One region of the Bradyrhizobium sp. I1.14.4 genome, then DNA from elsewhere that is predicted to be linked to it. Evidence: predicted binding sites of a transcription regulator. Region 1 holds the regulator's gene; each other region holds the start of a gene.
What was found. Region 1 encodes PhoB, which activates phosphate uptake and scavenging genes when phosphate is short. Its sites were predicted from a motif close to TGTCATNNANCTGTCAT; they were not measured.
Positions count from the first base shown of each region.

Region 1 (3,881 bases):
CGGTCGGCCAGCTGATGCTGGACCAGACCAACATTCTCGATCCCAAGCTCGACCTCAATTTGCTGCGTGCGCGGGTCGGCATGGTGTTCCAGAAGCCGACGCCGTTCCCGATGACGATCTACGAGAATATCGCCTTCGGCATCCGCCTCTACGAGAAGATCTCGAAGTCCGAGATGGACGACAGGGTCGAGAAGGCGCTGCGCGGCGGCGCGCTGTGGAACGAGGTCAAGGACAAGCTGAACGCCTCCGGCCTCTCGCTCTCCGGCGGCCAGCAGCAGCGCCTGTGCATCGCGCGCACCGTCGCGGTGCGTCCCGAGGTGATCCTGTTCGACGAGCCGTGCTCGGCGCTCGACCCGATCTCGACCGCCAAGGTCGAGGAGCTGATCCAGGAACTGTCCGAGGACTACACGATCGCGATCGTCACCCACAACATGCAACAGGCGGCGCGCGTCTCCGACAAGACGGCCTTCATGTATCTCGGCGAGCTGATCGAATTCGACGACACCAACAAGATATTCACCTCACCGAGCGATCGGCGCACCCAGGACTACATCACCGGCCGGTTCGGCTGACCGGCGCATGATCCGGAAAAGTGGAAACCGGTTTTCCGATCAGATCATGCTAAATTGAGGACAACGAAATCATGATCCCCGGGATCATGATTGAGGGGAGACAAGCGATGGCTTCTGAACATACCGCCAAGGCATTCGATAGCGATCTGCAGGAGTTGACCCGCCTGGTCGCCGAGATGGGCGGCCTCGTCGAGCGGATGATCACCGAGTCGGTCGACGCGCTGATCCGTCGCGACGTCGCGCTGGGCAAGCGCGTGGTCGCCGCCGACATCGAGATCGACAATTTGCAGCGCCTCATCGAAGAGCGCGCGGTGCTGACGATCGCGCGCCGCCAGCCGATGGCGATCGACCTGCGCGAGATCGTCAGTGCGATGCGCGTGGCCACCGACCTCGAGCGGATCGGCGACCTCGCCAAGAACATGGGCAAGCGCGTCGCAGCACTGGAGAGCGACTTCCAGCCGCTGAAGCTGATCCGCGGCCTCGAGCACATGACCGACCTCGTGCTGTCGCAGGTCAAGTCGGTGCTCGACGCCTATGCCGCGCACGATCTGCCGGCTGCGATGAACGTCTGGAAGGGCGACGAGGAAGTCGATGCGATCTGCACCTCGCTGTTCCGCGAACTGCTCACCTACATGATGGAGGATCCGCGCAACATCTCGTTCTGCATCCATCTGATGTTCTGCGCCAAGAACATTGAGCGGATCGGCGATCACGCCACCAACATCGCCGAGACCGTGTTCTACATGATCGAGGGCCAGCAGATCACCGACAAGCGCCCGAAGGGCGACATGACCACTTTTGCCACCACGGTGCCGGGCAACTAGGGCATGATCCGCACGTGCGGAACCGGATTGTCCTCGCGACAAAAGGCTTTCGCGGGGACCTTGCTGAAGGAAGTAAGCGTTTCGGTTTGCGTCTGGGCAACGGATCACCACACAGAAAGAACTTAAACCGATGAGCGCACGCATTCTGGTAGTCGAAGACGAGGAAGCGCTGACGACGCTGTTGCGCTACAACCTCGATGCGGAAGGCTACGATGTCGAGACCGTGGGGCGCGGCGACGATGCCGACACAAGGCTGAAGGAGCGCATTCCCGACCTCGTGGTGCTCGACTGGATGCTGCCGGGCCTGTCCGGCATCGAGCTGTGCCGCCGCCTGCGGGCGCGGCCCGAGACCAAGCAGCTTCCGATCATCATGCTGACCGCGCGCGGCGAGGAGAGCGAGCGCGTGCGCGGGCTTGCCACCGGCGCCGACGACTACATCGTCAAGCCGTTCTCGGTACCAGAGCTGCTGGCGCGGGTGAAGGGCCTGTTGCGCCGCGCGAGCCCGGAGCGGCTTGCGACCGTGCTGACCTATGGCGACATCGAGCTGGACCGCGAGAAGCGCCGCGTGGCGCGCTCGGGCCGCCCGATCGATCTCGGGCCGACCGAGTATCGCCTGCTCGAATTCTTCCTCGAGCATCCCGGCCGCGTGTTCAGCCGCGAGCAACTGCTCGACAGCGTCTGGGGCCGCGACATCTATATCGATGAGCGCACCGTCGACGTGCATATCGGCCGCCTGCGCAAGCTGCTCAATCCGGGCCGCGAGCAGGATCCGATCCGCACCGTGCGCGGCGCCGGCTACGCGCTCGACGACCGGTTTGCAAAGGCCGAGCCGCAGCCGTAACGGCCCCAAACAATCGCAGTCTCCTGGCCCGGTATGCAATCGCACTCTGGGTCTGGACCCTTGGTTCCGTCATTGCTTCGTCGCTTCAGCGCAAATTGCTCTGCAATTTTGTCGCGAGCTCCCCGCAGTGACGGCATCAACAAAAAATCCCCGCTTTCGCGGGGATTTCTTTCGTGCAGTCCAGGCTTGTTTCCCGAGTGCTACTTGATTTGTGGCTTCGCCGACGGCCGGCGGCGGTCGGCGGCGGGCTGGTAGGCAACGCGCGAGTGATGCGCGCAATAGGGCAGGCCGGCGAGCGCCTTGCCGCCGCAGAAGAAGAATTCCGGGCTCGATGGATCGCCGACCGGCCAGTGGCAGGTGGCTTCGTTGAGCTCGAGCAGTGACAGCCGTTGGCTCATCGGCACCACATTATCGTAGGAGATCGGATCGGACTCCATCTCGACCTCGAAGGCGTGCGCGAGCGCCGTGTTGCCGCGCGAAACAGGGCGCGCCACCCGCATCATGTGCTGGGCGGGGCGGGCCTTGCGCTGCCGTGGCGCGGCCGTGGAGGGAGCCTTGGCGCGGCCGGAGAGGCCAAGCCGATGTACTTTGCCGATCACGGCGTTTCGCGTCACATTGCCAAGTTCCGCGGCGATCTGGCTGGCCGAGAGGCCGGATTCCCAGAGCTTCTTCAGCTGTTCGACGCGATCGTCGGACCAGGTCAATACAGTCATCGCATTCTTCCTTTCGCGGAGCGCCGGCCAGTCATTGGAGCGGGCGCTGCGAGCCAATCTGGATAAAAATCCCAGCGGCCAGAATCCCTTAGCCCTCGCCGGGCGCGGTCTTGCGCCCGAACGTTTACGTGAGACACGAAGGCTACTTAGAGGGTCCAGTACTGCCGCACGAGATGTCGTACCCGACAGGCCAAACGCTACAATATGGCGTGACTCTGGCGCAAGAGTCCGCGGCCGTGCGTCCACATGTTCCCACAAAGTTAAGCATTGCGGTGAGGCTTTTCCACCGCACCGGAATGCTCCGGATTGCGCTCGTTTCGCATTGCAGGAAGACCGGCAAAGGCCGGCTTCTGGCGATTGACAGTTACTGGCCGCAGCATAGAATGTTTGGCACGTGCCGCCCGCAAAGGCGGCACGTTTTGTTTTCCGAAGCTGGCTGTTGCTGCGCTGGCGTCAAGGCGCGCGGCAATTTGTTGGCTTCAAACCGTCAGTGAACGCCATGACCAACAGTGCCTCGTCGCATCTGCTCCCCGTCTTCGCCAGGGTCGATCTGGGCTTCGAGCGCGGTGAGGGCGCCTGGCTGATCGCAACCAACGGCGATCGCTATCTCGATTTCACCTCGGGCGTCGCGGTGAACGCGCTCGGGCATGCGCATCCGCATCTGGTCAAGGCGCTGCAGGAGCAGGCGACCAAGCTCTGGCACATGTCGAACCTGTTCAAGAGCCCGGACGGCGAGGTGCTCGCCGCGCGGCTGTGCGAGCAGAGCTTTGCCGACTTCGTGTTCTTCTGCAATTCCGGCGCGGAAGCGATGGAGGGCGTGATCAAGCTGGTCCGCCACTATCACTTCTCCAAGGGCCATCCCGAGCGCTACCGCATCATCACCTTCGAAGGCGCCTTCCACGGCCGCACGCTGGGTACGCTCGCTGCGACC
Region 1 is NZ_JBNDLA010000011.1:57,194-61,074, reverse strand. Features, by position in the region: gene pstB (phosphate ABC transporter ATP-binding protein PstB) at 1-572, shown strand, start outside; gene phoU (phosphate signaling complex protein PhoU) at 680-1,396, shown strand; gene phoB (phosphate regulon transcriptional regulator PhoB) at 1,527-2,237, shown strand; gene ABIB78_RS22375 (GcrA family cell cycle regulator) at 2,438-2,950, opposite strand; gene ABIB78_RS22370 (aspartate aminotransferase family protein) at 3,450-3,881, shown strand, end outside.

Region 2 (3,881 bases), on a different contig from region 1:
TGACGTCCAGTGATCCCAGAGCGTTAGTGATGATGATCATCAGACGAGCTGACGATAACCGTGCCGGCGGTCGGATCGAGGAACAGCTTGTTCTGCCGATCGTCACCGTCGTGATCGTGACCGTGATCGAAATCGAACATGTCCGCGATCGATTCGACGCTGTCGTCGAACGCGCCGCCGCCGAGACGCTGGCCGTGCAGCCAGTTGTCTTCGATGAAGCGCACCACGGAGGCCTGCGAGATGCGAGTGTGGCTGACGAAGTTCGTCTTGGCGTAGGGCGAGATCACCAGGAACGGGACGCGCGTGCCGGGACCGCAACGGCCGTTCACCGGCTGGCCGTTGAGGCCCTTCGGCTGCGTCTGCTTGCCGATACCGCGGCCGCACTGGCCGGGACCGTTGACCTGATCGGCGGTCGGATCATACGACGCGCTGGTCGGTGCAAGGTACTGGTGGTCGTACCAGCCGTCGGAGTCGTCGTAGGTGACGATGACCGCGGTCTCGCGCCACTCCTTCTGCTTCTGCAAAAAGTTGATCAGCTCGACATTGCCGGCCTGCTCGTCGAGCGGATCGGAGTTGCCGGGATGACCGTCCTGATAGGCCGGCATCTTGATGTAGGAGACCGCCGGGAAGTTGCCGGCTTTCACCGAAGCGTAGAAGTCCTCGAGATCGTAGGCATGATTGGCCGGATCGAGCGTCTTGCTGCCGGGAACGTAGGTGTGGCCCACGGCGTTCACCGAGCTCGGCCGCGCATGGGTCGGGTTGGCGGTCGACTTGTAGTACTGGAACCAGGCGTGGTGCGGGATGTAGTCCACGATGGTGCCGTTGACGTTGCTCGAGAAGGTACTGCGGGCGCAGTTGCTGGTGCCGTTGCTGTTCTTGAGCGTCAGGTCGAAGCCGCCCATGAAGCTGCCCCAGCTGATCTGCTCGGCGTTGAGCAGGTCGCCGATGTTGTTGCTGGTCATCAAGACTTGGCTGGTCGTGCTCGAGCAGGAGTCGTAAGCAGGGTCGGTATCACCAATCAGCGTCAGGCCGCCCTGGCCATCGGCGATCGACGATGACGTGCCGATGATGTTCTGCGCACCGTTGGTCTGGCCGGAAACCACCTCGAGCGCGCCGGGCGTCGACGGACCAAAAGTGTCGGTCCAGCTATTGTCGCTCATCGCGAAGTTCTGGGCGTAGTTCCAGAACGCCGTGACGGTGTTGCCGTCGAAATAGCCCATCACCTGCCCGTTGGTGCCGAAAGCGCCGACGCCGCCGGCAGTGCCGCGGCCGGTGAATTCCGGAAACAGGTCGTCCTTGCCGTTGTCGACCGCCTGCTGCTCGGGCGTGTAGGCATGGTTCTGCGATCTGGTGTTGGCCTGCGTTCGGTCGAGACGGAACGGATTGGTCGCGCCGGTGCCGTTGGCCGGATTGGTGTTCGGGTTGTTGGTCAGCAGATTGGCGTTGGCGAGGTTGTTCACCTTCGGCGTATGCGGCTTCGCGGTGAACGGAATGGAGCCGGTCGGGTTGGCCGCATTCGGATAGGTCGCGAAATAATGATCGAACGAGCGGTTCTCGTTGAAGATGACGACGAGATGCTTGATCGGAGTTTGCGTGTGGATGTCGTGCGGATGATGATCGTGACCGTTGTTGCCTTTGTTGTCGTCTTGAGCCGCGGCGCCGCACATCACCGCAGCGGCAGCAACCAGACAGACTCCGACCGTCGAAAGAAATTTGGCTTTCACCGTAGTGCCCCTTGATTTTACAGATTTATGACGTCGACCTGCGACAAGTTAGCCACCACCGGTGACAGGTCTGTGTCAGTTGTGTGCAATCACCAGTGAATGCGATGACGAATGGCGCGCACGCATGTGCATCGGTTGCAGCAGACATCGAGTGATCAATTTCCGCGCGCATGACGCCCCTCTTCGTCAGCTTCACGCGATGCGGCGATCTGCGGACGCGGCTCGATCATCACTCAATGCAAGATCGGAGCTGTCGCGCTGCAGCGTGTGCTGCGCGCATCACGACCACATCACGACTGCGCCCGCTCGCGCGCATACTGCGTCGGCGGCGGTCCGACATGGCGGGTGAACGCGACGCTGAAAGCGCTCGCGGAGCCGTAACCAACACGCTCCGCAATTTCGGCGATACCACTTCGGTTCTGCCGGAGCATGCTCTCCGCCATCGCCAGCCGCCAGCCGAGCAGATACTCCATCGGTGCGACGCCCACCGCGCGGTTGAAGCGCTCGAAGAACGCTGAACGAGAGAGCGCCGCCTCCTTCGCCAATTGGGCGACCGTCCACGCAGTGGTCGGGCTCTCGTGCATGCGTCGTATTGCACGCCCGGATTGCCACCCGCGACGCAGTACGTGAAGTTCGTCGGATCGAGGGGCCTGTCCCGGCTTGACCCGACTCGGACACGGCACCGGCGTCTTTTTTGGATTTGCTGCTTTAGTCCTTCATCCCCGTAATCGAGGCGCTGACGGCTCTGGGATCGCGCTGCGGCCAGCGGCCGCTTTCGACCTGCGCCAGGAAATCGCCGACGATCCGGTTGTATTCGTCGGGCTCCTCGATGTTGATGGCGTGGCCGCAGTTCGGCATCACCGCAAGCGCGGCCGATGGGATGCTCTGCTTCATCAGGATGCCCGGCAACAGGCATGGCCAATCCTCGTCGCCGGTGATGATTAGCGTCGGCACCGTGATGCGCTTCATCTCGTCGACCAGCGTGTAGAGCGACGGACGCTCCTTCTGCACGCCCTGCTGGGTGTTGGCCGATCCCGCGGCCGAATGCTCGGCCAGCATGGCCTTGAACTCGGCGTGGCCGCGCGGATCCTTGTTCTCGTACTGCACGCGCGTCGGCCCGTAGGCGTAGCGCTCGGCGAAGGCCGGCATGCCCTCCTTGCGGATCATGCCCGCGATCACGTCGGCCTCGGCGCGAAACGTCTCGCGCTTGTCGAGCTCGGCGCCATAGCCGCAGCCGCCGATGCACAGCGACAGCGCCCGTGTCGAGTGGCGCAGACCGAAATGCAAAGTCGCGAAGCCGCCCATCGAGAGGCCGACGATATGGGCCTTCGGCGCGCCGATATGATCCAGCACGGCCAGGATGTCGTCGGCGGCGCGCGCCTGCGAATAGGACGAGACCTGCTCCGGCACATCCGACGGCGGAAAGCCCCGCGCGTTGTAGGCGACGGTCCGAAAGCGCTTGCCGAAATGCCGCATCTGCGGCTCGTAGCTGCGCAGGTCGCCGGCGAATTCGTGGACCAGGATCACCGGATGGCCGGATCCGGTCTCCTCGAAATAAAGACGTACACCGTCATCAGTTGTCGCATAGGGCATGTTGATCTCCTGCCTTCTTGCTTCGCACTCTAGGGAATGGTCGCTCCTGGCTGCGGTTTGGAGCGCGGCAAATACGTGCCGTGGTCCTTGCCACCGACCAGCGTGCCGTCGTCGACGACCACCTTGCCGCGCACCATGGTCAGTACCGGCCAGCCCGTGACTTCCAGTCCTTCATAGGGCGTGTAGTCCGCGCCGTCATGGATCAGCTCGTGGCGGATCGTCACCTTGCGCTTCGGGTCCCACAGCGCGATGTCGGCATCCGAGCCGACCGCGATCGTCCCCTTGCGTGGGTAGAGGCCGTAGATCTTGGCATGGTTGGTGGCGCTGAACGCGACGAAGCTGTTGAGGTCGATACGGCCCTTCACGACGCCTTCGGAAAACAGGATCGGCAGCCGCGTCGCCACGCCCGGAATTCCGTTCGGCACCCAGCGGAAGCTGGTGCGCCCCTTCGGTGCAAGCTTGCCCTGCGGGTCGTCGTAGCGGAACGGACAATGGTCCGACGAGAACACCGAGAACACTTTTTGCTGCAGGCCTTCCCAGCAGGCCAGCTGGCTGGCGGCATCG
Region 2 is NZ_JBNDLA010000008.1:196,831-200,711, forward strand. Features, by position in the region: gene ABIB78_RS18710 (phospholipase C) at 24-1,667, opposite strand; partial or broken gene ABIB78_RS18715 (helix-turn-helix domain-containing protein) at 2,015-2,320, opposite strand; gene ABIB78_RS18720 (alpha/beta fold hydrolase) at 2,433-3,317, opposite strand; gene hydA (dihydropyrimidinase) at 3,347-3,881, opposite strand, start outside.
Region 2: a site for PhoB is predicted at 1,741-1,757, ahead of ABIB78_RS18710 (phospholipase C). Genes of this name have one in related genera too.

Region 3 (3,881 bases), on a different contig from region 1:
GAGGTCGAGGCGTGCTGCATGAAGCTTTCGTTGAAGCGGCGGTGCTCGACCCGGCGCTTCTGGCCCTTGATATGGCGGTCGCGGATGTGGATCTGCGAGGCCTGCGAGAAGCTCGCGAGCTGCTTGTGGGTCGATTGGGTGGCGATGATGCCGGGCGCCTCGGGGCCGAGATTGGCGAGCCCCATCGCGAAACGGCCGGAATAGATCGGGTGGAACTTCATGAAGCCGGCCCAGGCCTCGTCGAACAGGATGTAATCGCAGAGATGGCCGATCCGCTTGAGGATCATCTCGGCCGAGTGGATGGTGCCGTCATAGGTGCACTGCTCGACCACGGCGACGCGGAACGGACGTTCCTTCTTCCAGGCGTTCTCGTCCTTGACCAGTGGGTGCTTGCGGATCTGGTCGCGCAGGGCGCCCTCATCGAGCAGGTCCCAGCGCATCGGCCCGATCAGGCCCCAGGCGTTGCGCACCGTCGGCACGTAGACCGGAATGCCGCCGCCGATCAGGAGCGCGCCGTGATGCGCGGCCTTGTGGTTGTTGCGGTCGAACAGCACGAGGTCACCGTCGGTGACCAGCGAGCCGAGCGCGACCTTGTTGGAGGTCGAGGTGCCGTTGAGCACGAAATAGGTCTTCTCGGCGCCGAAGATTCGCGCCGCCTCCTTCTGCGCCTTCAGCGCCGGTCCCTCATGGGTGAGGAGGTCGCCGAGGTCGAGCACGGAATTGTCGAGGTCGTCGCGGAACACGGCCTCGCCGAGATGCTCCACGAACACCCGGCCGATCGGGCTGCGGCTGTAGAACACGCCGCCATTGTGACCCGGGCAGGTCCAGAGCTGGTTGCCTTCCTCGGCATAGTCGACCAGCGCCCCGAAGAACGGCGTCTTCAAATTCTCGGCATATTGCTTGAGCCGGCTGATCAGGTTCTTGGCGATGAAGGGCGGGGTCTCCTCGGACAGGAACACGTAACCGTCGATGAAATCGAGCACCTCGACCGGCAGATCCTCGAAGCGCTTGCGGCGGATCAGGAGGATGATCGGGAAATCGAGGCCGCGCCGGCGCATCAGATTGATCAACGCGGCGGTCTTGCCCTCAAGCCCCTTCTTGCCCCAGTCGACCACCATGCAGCCGATCGCGGCATCGGTCTGCACCGCGATCTCGGCATCTTCCAGCTTGCGGGCGCGGACCACCTCGAAGCCGGAGCGCTCGATCTCGGCAATGATCTGGTTGAAGCGGATGCCTTCGAGGTCGTCGGCCTCGAACACCGGCGCGGCAAACAGGAAGTTGAAGCGTTTGAAATAGTCCATGCGTGTCCCCGAACTGGTCCGGCGCTGACGTGTCGGCACAATTCATGACAGGCAGATGACAATGGGATGGATGGAGGATCGAATACGTTGTTGGGGAGGCGATCTCTCACTGCACGGCGTCAGCCCGTGGATATTCGAGCTGCATGGCGACGAAATCGGCCGTATCACGGCCATAGCGTGTTTCGATCCCGGCAAGCGCCCGGTCGAGCGCCTGCGCGGGCGGCGCGGTGCCGACCGCGGGCAGCAGACGATCTGCGGACCAGGCCGGCGCCACGACTTGCGGATAAATACGCAGGCCGTTGCGGGTCGTCACCGCGTCGCCGGTCGCGGCGAACGTCACGGCATGCGAGCGATAGGTGCGCGACCAGCTGTCGGCGACCAGCGCCAGCGAGACCTCGTCGACGCCGGGAGCCAGCGCGAGGCCGAACTGTTCCCGGTTCCAGAACGCCAGCGTGTTCCGGATGGCGGTCAGCGCGAAGGGACGCGTGAACTTGAAGGCGTTGCTGTCATGTCGCGCGTCCCAGCCGGGCAGGCCGATCTCGCGCGCGACGGCCTCGGCCTTGTCGCGGCCGGCGATCGCCTCGATCAGGGTCAGCGACATCGGCATCGACGCCGAAATCCCCGTCGTCGTCGCGACGCCGCGATCGACCACGATGCGGCGGTCGGCGACGTATTGGATGGCGGGATGCTTGTTGCGCCAGTTCTTCAGATAGAACCAGTGCGTGGTGGCGCGCCTGCCGTCGAGCAGGCCGGTCGAGGCGAGCACCTTGGCGCCGGCGCAGACGGCGACGATCACAGCGCCTTTCTCGGCCTGGCCCCGGGTCCATTGCATGACGGCCGGATCATCGTCGCGGCTCATCGCCGGCACGATGACGTAATCGGCGCCGTCGGGATGCGCGGCCTCGAATTCAGCAGTGGTCGCATCCGGCTCGACCTTCAGCACCGGGAACAGCGTGACCGGACCGGGCCCCGTCGCCAGCGTGACTACATCGGCAACATCCGCGCGCTTGAGGATGCCGTAGGGCATCAGATAGTCAGTGGTCTCGGTCATGTCGTTGATGCCGACGATCGCGATCAAGGGGCGCGCCCGTTTCGGCGGCTTCAGCGCCGCAAGCGTTGCGTCGAGCTCCTGCTTTGCGATCGCAGGCTGAACCCTGAATGCCGATGCGGCGGGCAGGGTGAGGAGCCAGATGCCGCCGATGATTGGAACCAGCGCGGCGACGACGATGCCGCTCCACGCGAGAATCCGCCAGGTCATGATGATCGATCTCAACGTATCCGCTTGCGTCGCCCGGCGCGCAAACTACCCGTCGATCGCATCGATCAAAACGGCGAAATTCCCGCAAAAACGGACACGCGGGTGGCGCAGGCGCGGCTTGGACGCGCAGCCCGGATGTGCGCCAGCGACATCCGGGGGCGGTGTTTCCTCGCATGCCGCTCCGCTCATACCGGCTACAAGCCGATGCGCTCAATAGACGAGATTCGTTCCCGGCGGCTTCTCCAAGGCCGCCGCCAGCGTGCGATACTCCTCGCAGTCGGTGCCACAGATCTCGGCGATCCGCTGCAGATGATACTGCGCCTGGTCGCGGTTGCCCTGTTCGATCTGCCACAGGCCGTAGTAGTTCCACGTCAGCACGTGGTTCGGATCAGCCTTCAGCGCGCGTTCGTACCAGACCTGCGACTGTTTGTAGTCGCCGAGCTTGCGATAGGAATAGCCGATCAGATTGGCGACGTTCGGATGATCGTCGCGGCCGAGCGCGTGGAGCTGATCGATCGCGGCGGCGTAGTCGTTGCGTTCGTAGATCGTCGCATAGACCGCGCGATAGCCGTCACGGAATGCCGGATCGTCGAAGCCGGATTGCTTGATGGGTTTCTTGATCTTGTGCGTTGCCTTTCTGCCCTTCTCCTGAGGGTAGGAAGGAACCGGAGTGCCGTAGCTCGACCCGTAGAAGTCTCCGCCGCCTGCTCCACCGCCGCCGCCGCCGCCACCACCTCCGCCCGCCGCGATGGCGGTCTGCGGTGGGAACAGGACGATCGGCGCTGTCAGAACTGTCGCAAGCATTGCGAGTTTCGTCGGTGACTTGAACATGCACACCTCCCGATTCGACAAGGACAGTCATTGCTCTGAAGCAATAACTCCCGATCGAGGAGAGCATTCCGCGCGTTCTGAAAAATTGTTTGCCGATGCGGCAACCGCACTGTCTCTTCAGGACCTCGCGCACGCGTGCGAAGTCGAAACTAACATCGGTGTTAGAATCGCGTTCAAATCCTCGGCTATCTGGGCTCGCAGCGACAAGGGTGATCGATAATGCAGACGGACCTCTCCGAGATCTACCGAAACTACATTGCCTGTCTGAACCGGCAGGACTGGCCGCAGCTCGGTCAGTTCGTCGCGGACGACGTCTCCCACAACGGCCGGCGGATCGGGCTATCTGGCTATCGCGAGATGCTGGAGCGGGATTTTCGCGACGTCCCGGACCTTCGCTTCAACGTCGCGCTGTTGATCTCAGATGCGTCCCATGTCGCAAGCCGTCTGGCGTTCGACTGTACGCCGAAGGGAAGATTTCTTGGTCTCGATGT
Region 3 is NZ_JBNDLA010000014.1:1,732-5,612, forward strand. Features, by position in the region: gene ABIB78_RS24910 (Orn/Lys/Arg decarboxylase N-terminal domain-containing protein) at 1-1,301, opposite strand, end outside; gene ABIB78_RS24915 (DJ-1/PfpI family protein) at 1,408-2,559, opposite strand; gene ABIB78_RS24920 (tetratricopeptide repeat protein) at 2,770-3,390, opposite strand; gene ABIB78_RS24925 (ester cyclase) at 3,607-3,881, shown strand, end outside.
Region 3: a site for PhoB is predicted at 1,346-1,362, ahead of ABIB78_RS24910 (Orn/Lys/Arg decarboxylase N-terminal domain-containing protein). Genes of this name have one in related genera too.

Region 4 (3,881 bases), on a different contig from region 1:
CGATCGACGACAAGCTGGTGAAAGCGGTGGTGGTCGGTTCGACCGTGCGGCTCGCCTCGCTGCCGGAGTTGCCGACCTCGGCCGAGGCCGGTCTGCCCGAGTTCGAGGCGCAGGGTTGGAACGGGCTGTTCGCGCCCAAGGGCACGCCGCCCGACATCATCGCCAAGCTGAACGCCGCCGCGCGCACTGCGGTCGCGAGCGAGACGGTGAAGAAGCGCTTTGTCGATTTGTCGACGGTCGCGCCCGACGCCAACGAGCTCGCGCCCGAGGTGCTGCAGCAACTCGTGACCCGCGACGTCGCGAAATACCGCGCGCTGCTGGCGGACGACAAGAAGTAGGCCGCAAGCCTATCGTCGCAGCCGCCGCAACCACCGCTTGATGGCCTCAGCCGGCACCGTCATCGCCGCGACGCCGGCCATGACTAGCAAGAGGCCCAGCGCCAGGTTCGACGGCACCGATTCCCCGAGCAGCAGCACAGACAATGCGACGCCGATCGGAATCCGCAGGTAACCCTGCGCGTTTGTGGTGAGCGTTCCGAGCCGCGTCAGGCACATGTAGAACAGCATCAACCCGAACGCGCTGGAGAAGATGCCCATCACGACGGTGGCGACCAACGCCTGTGGCGTCGGGTGCAGCGTCCAGGGATGGTCGACGATCAACGCGACCGGCAGCAGCACGGTGCCGCCGAACAGCAGCGAGCCGGCGGCCACCACCATCGGATCGTAGTCCGACAGCCGAAGCCCGAAGATCGTGGCGCAGGCGAACGAGACGGTGGCGAGGAGGATCGCGATCTCGGCGAAGATCTCCTTGCCGAAGCCTGAGAGCGCGTCGAGGCCGATGATCGCGACCGTGCCGGCGAGGCCGAGGATTGCACCGACCAGCTTGAGCGGCGAGGCCGGCTCGTGCCGCGTGATCGCCCAGGTGATCAGGAAGGCGAAGATCGGCGTCGTCGAGGCCAGCACCACGGTGTTGGACGCCGGCACATAGAGCTGCGCCCAGGTGATCACCAGGAACGGGACGGTGGAGTTGATGGTCTGCTGGAAGGCGAACAGCTTCCAGGCCTTGATGTCGGTCGGGATGCGGATGCCGCGGATCCGCAGCACCACGAGCAGGAACAGGGCGGCGACCAGCGAGCGCGCCGAGATGAAGGTGACCGGCGGGATCGAGCCGAGCCCGATCTTGGTCAGCGGATAGGTCGAGCTCCAGCAGCAGGCCAGCGCCACGAGCAGCGCATAGTCGCGCCAGCCCCGCGCGCCCGGCGCGGTGGACAGGATCGGCGTTATCGCGGGAGCCGTCGCGCCGCCCGTCTTCGCTGTGCTCTTCGGCACCTTGTTGGCTCCCCCGCGCATTGGCGCGCGAAGCAGCAATCTAGCGTGGCTGCACGCTGCAACGCTAGAGCATTGAATTTGCGCGGATATCCCGTTTGGAGGAATTGGCAGGCTGCGCCCCAGGCGCGGGCTGAGGGCGCGTGCCGTCTGCCGCTCCAGCTCATATTACCGTTTTGTGACATGGCCCACACGGGCATGTCGCGCGTCCTGCTAGGCTCGAACGCATGACGAAGCATTTCAGATTACCGATCATTTTCATTGCTCTGATCGTCGCAACGCAGTGCTTGGCTGCGGAGACAAAGGGCGCGGGCTCAACCTTCGTGTCACCGGTGATGGCGAAATGGATCGATGCCTACAAGGCAAAGACCGGCAACACCGTCAGCTATCAATCGGTGGGCTCGAGCATCGGCGTCGGCCTGATCAAGAAGGCAGCCGTCGATTTCGGCACGAGCGACATGCCGCTCGATCCGAAAGAGCTCGACAGGCTCGGCTTGATGCAATTCCCGATCGTGATCGGAGGCGTCGTGCCGGTGGTGAACATCGAGGGCGTCAAGCCCGGCCAGATCCAGTTCACCGGGCAGCTGCTCGCCGACATCTATCTCGGCAACGTCAAATTATGGAATGACCCGGCCATCCAGGCGGTCAATCCCGATCTGAGGCTGCCGCGCGCGGCGATCACCGTGGTGCATCGCCTCGATGGCTCGGGCACGACGTTCAATTGGTCGAACTATCTCTCGAAGATCAGCGCGCAGTGGAAGGCAAGCGTCGGAGAGGGTACGTCGGTCGAATGGCCGGTCGGGCTCGGCGGCAAGGGCAATGATGGCGTCGCCTCGCTCGTCAGTCTGATTCCAGGGGCGATCGGCTATCTCGAATACGCCTACGCGCTGCAACGGCTCGACCGGATTTCGTTCGGCCTGGTACGGAACAGTGCCGGCAATTTCGTCACGCCGGACGCCGCATCGTTCCAGGCTGCGGCCTCAAGCGCCGACTGGACGACGACGCAGGATTTCAACCTGGTCCTCACCAACGCGCCGGGCGAAGACGCGTACCCGATCACGGCCACGACATTCGTCTTGATGCACAAGCAGCCGAAATCGCCCGACCGGTCGGCAACCGCGATCGACTTCCTGCGCTGGTCATTGGAGAGAGGCAAGTCGCAGGCGCAATTGCTCAACTACGTTCCCTTGCCGGCCACGCTGGTCGAGCAAATCGAGCAGTATTGGCAACACAATTTCGAGGCGCTCACGGCGTCGGTGGCGACGCCCGCAAAGCGCTGACGTTGCATGCATTTGGAGAGGCCTAATGCCGCGATGGACGCCGTTCTGGCGTCCATCGCTTAACATTTGCCGGAACTACCGGCGCGAGATCTAGCGCAGGACCTCGCTCAGCACCTCGCCATCGACCTGATGCGGGGTGGTGCCGAGGAGCCGCATGATGGTCGGCGCTACGTCGATATTGCGCATGTGCCGCACCACGGTGTCCTTGCGGATCTGCGGCCCCGCGGCGATGAACGTCGCGCTCATCACCGGAAGTTCGGGGTCGTGGCCGTGGGCACCGTAGAAGTTCGGCATCGACAGCGCGGTGGTTGCCGCGCTGAACGGCGCATCGCCCTGGCGCGCGACGCCGGGATTCTGCACGCCGTCGAAATTGTAGCCGGGTGCCATCAGCGCGAACACGTCGCCATAGTCCTGGCCGACGGTCTTGCTGGTGCACTGTCCGGTGCCGGCGTCGCATTGCAGCGGCCGGGTCTCGACGACGGTGAAGATGCGCTGGTCCTTGAGCGAGTAGTTGAAGCGCGCATTGGGATCGACCGCGTTCTTCACCGCGTCGGTGATCTGCGCCACCAAGGCCCGGTAGGTCGCCAGATCGACGGTGCCGCCGAGTTCGCGGTTCTGCAGGTTGATGTAGATGTCGGCGGCCGGGCCGGAGGTGCGGATCCCGACCTTGCTGGTGTCGATGCCCGCGTTGCGGAGGATGTTGGTGAGATTGACCGAGGTGTGGAACGGCGCGAAGCCGTGATCCGACACCACGACGACATTGCTGTCGCGGCCCGCCGCATCGGCAATCTGCTTCACCGCCTTGTCGGCCATCTGGTAGGCGAAGCGGATGTAGGACGCGTATCGCTTGACCTTGGCAGAATCCTGGTTGGCGCCGATCGAATTCGGATCGGTCGGGCTGGTGCCCTGGCGGGGATCGGTCAGCAGGAACTGGTGCTCGGAGCCGTCGGGCTGCTCGATATAGACCATGACGAGGTCGGCGTCGGGATGAGTCTTGATCGCGCGCTCGCCGATATTCGCCTGGTAGCGGACGAAGGTCTTCACCATGTCCTCGTACATCGTCTCGATCTCGACGTCGGGGAAGCTGGTGAAGCCTGGGCTCAGGCGTTCCGGAATGCGGAAGTCGGCCTGCGGACGCCAGAAGCCGATGTTGTTGTTGATGTCGTCGACATCGGCAAGCACCGGCGTATTGCGCGGGATGAAGTTGGCGCCGTAGCGGGCGAAGCGCACGACCGAGAGGTCGGGCGACAGCGCCGAGACGAAGTAGGCGGCACCG
Region 4 is NZ_JBNDLA010000009.1:103,204-107,084, forward strand. Features, by position in the region: gene ABIB78_RS19900 (tripartite tricarboxylate transporter substrate binding protein BugD) at 1-338, shown strand, start outside; gene ABIB78_RS19905 (DMT family transporter) at 348-1,328, opposite strand; gene pstS (phosphate ABC transporter substrate-binding protein PstS) at 1,613-2,605, shown strand; gene ABIB78_RS19915 (alkaline phosphatase family protein) at 2,696-3,881, opposite strand, start outside.
Region 4: a site for PhoB is predicted at 1,493-1,509, ahead of pstS (phosphate ABC transporter substrate-binding protein PstS). Genes of this name have one in related genera too.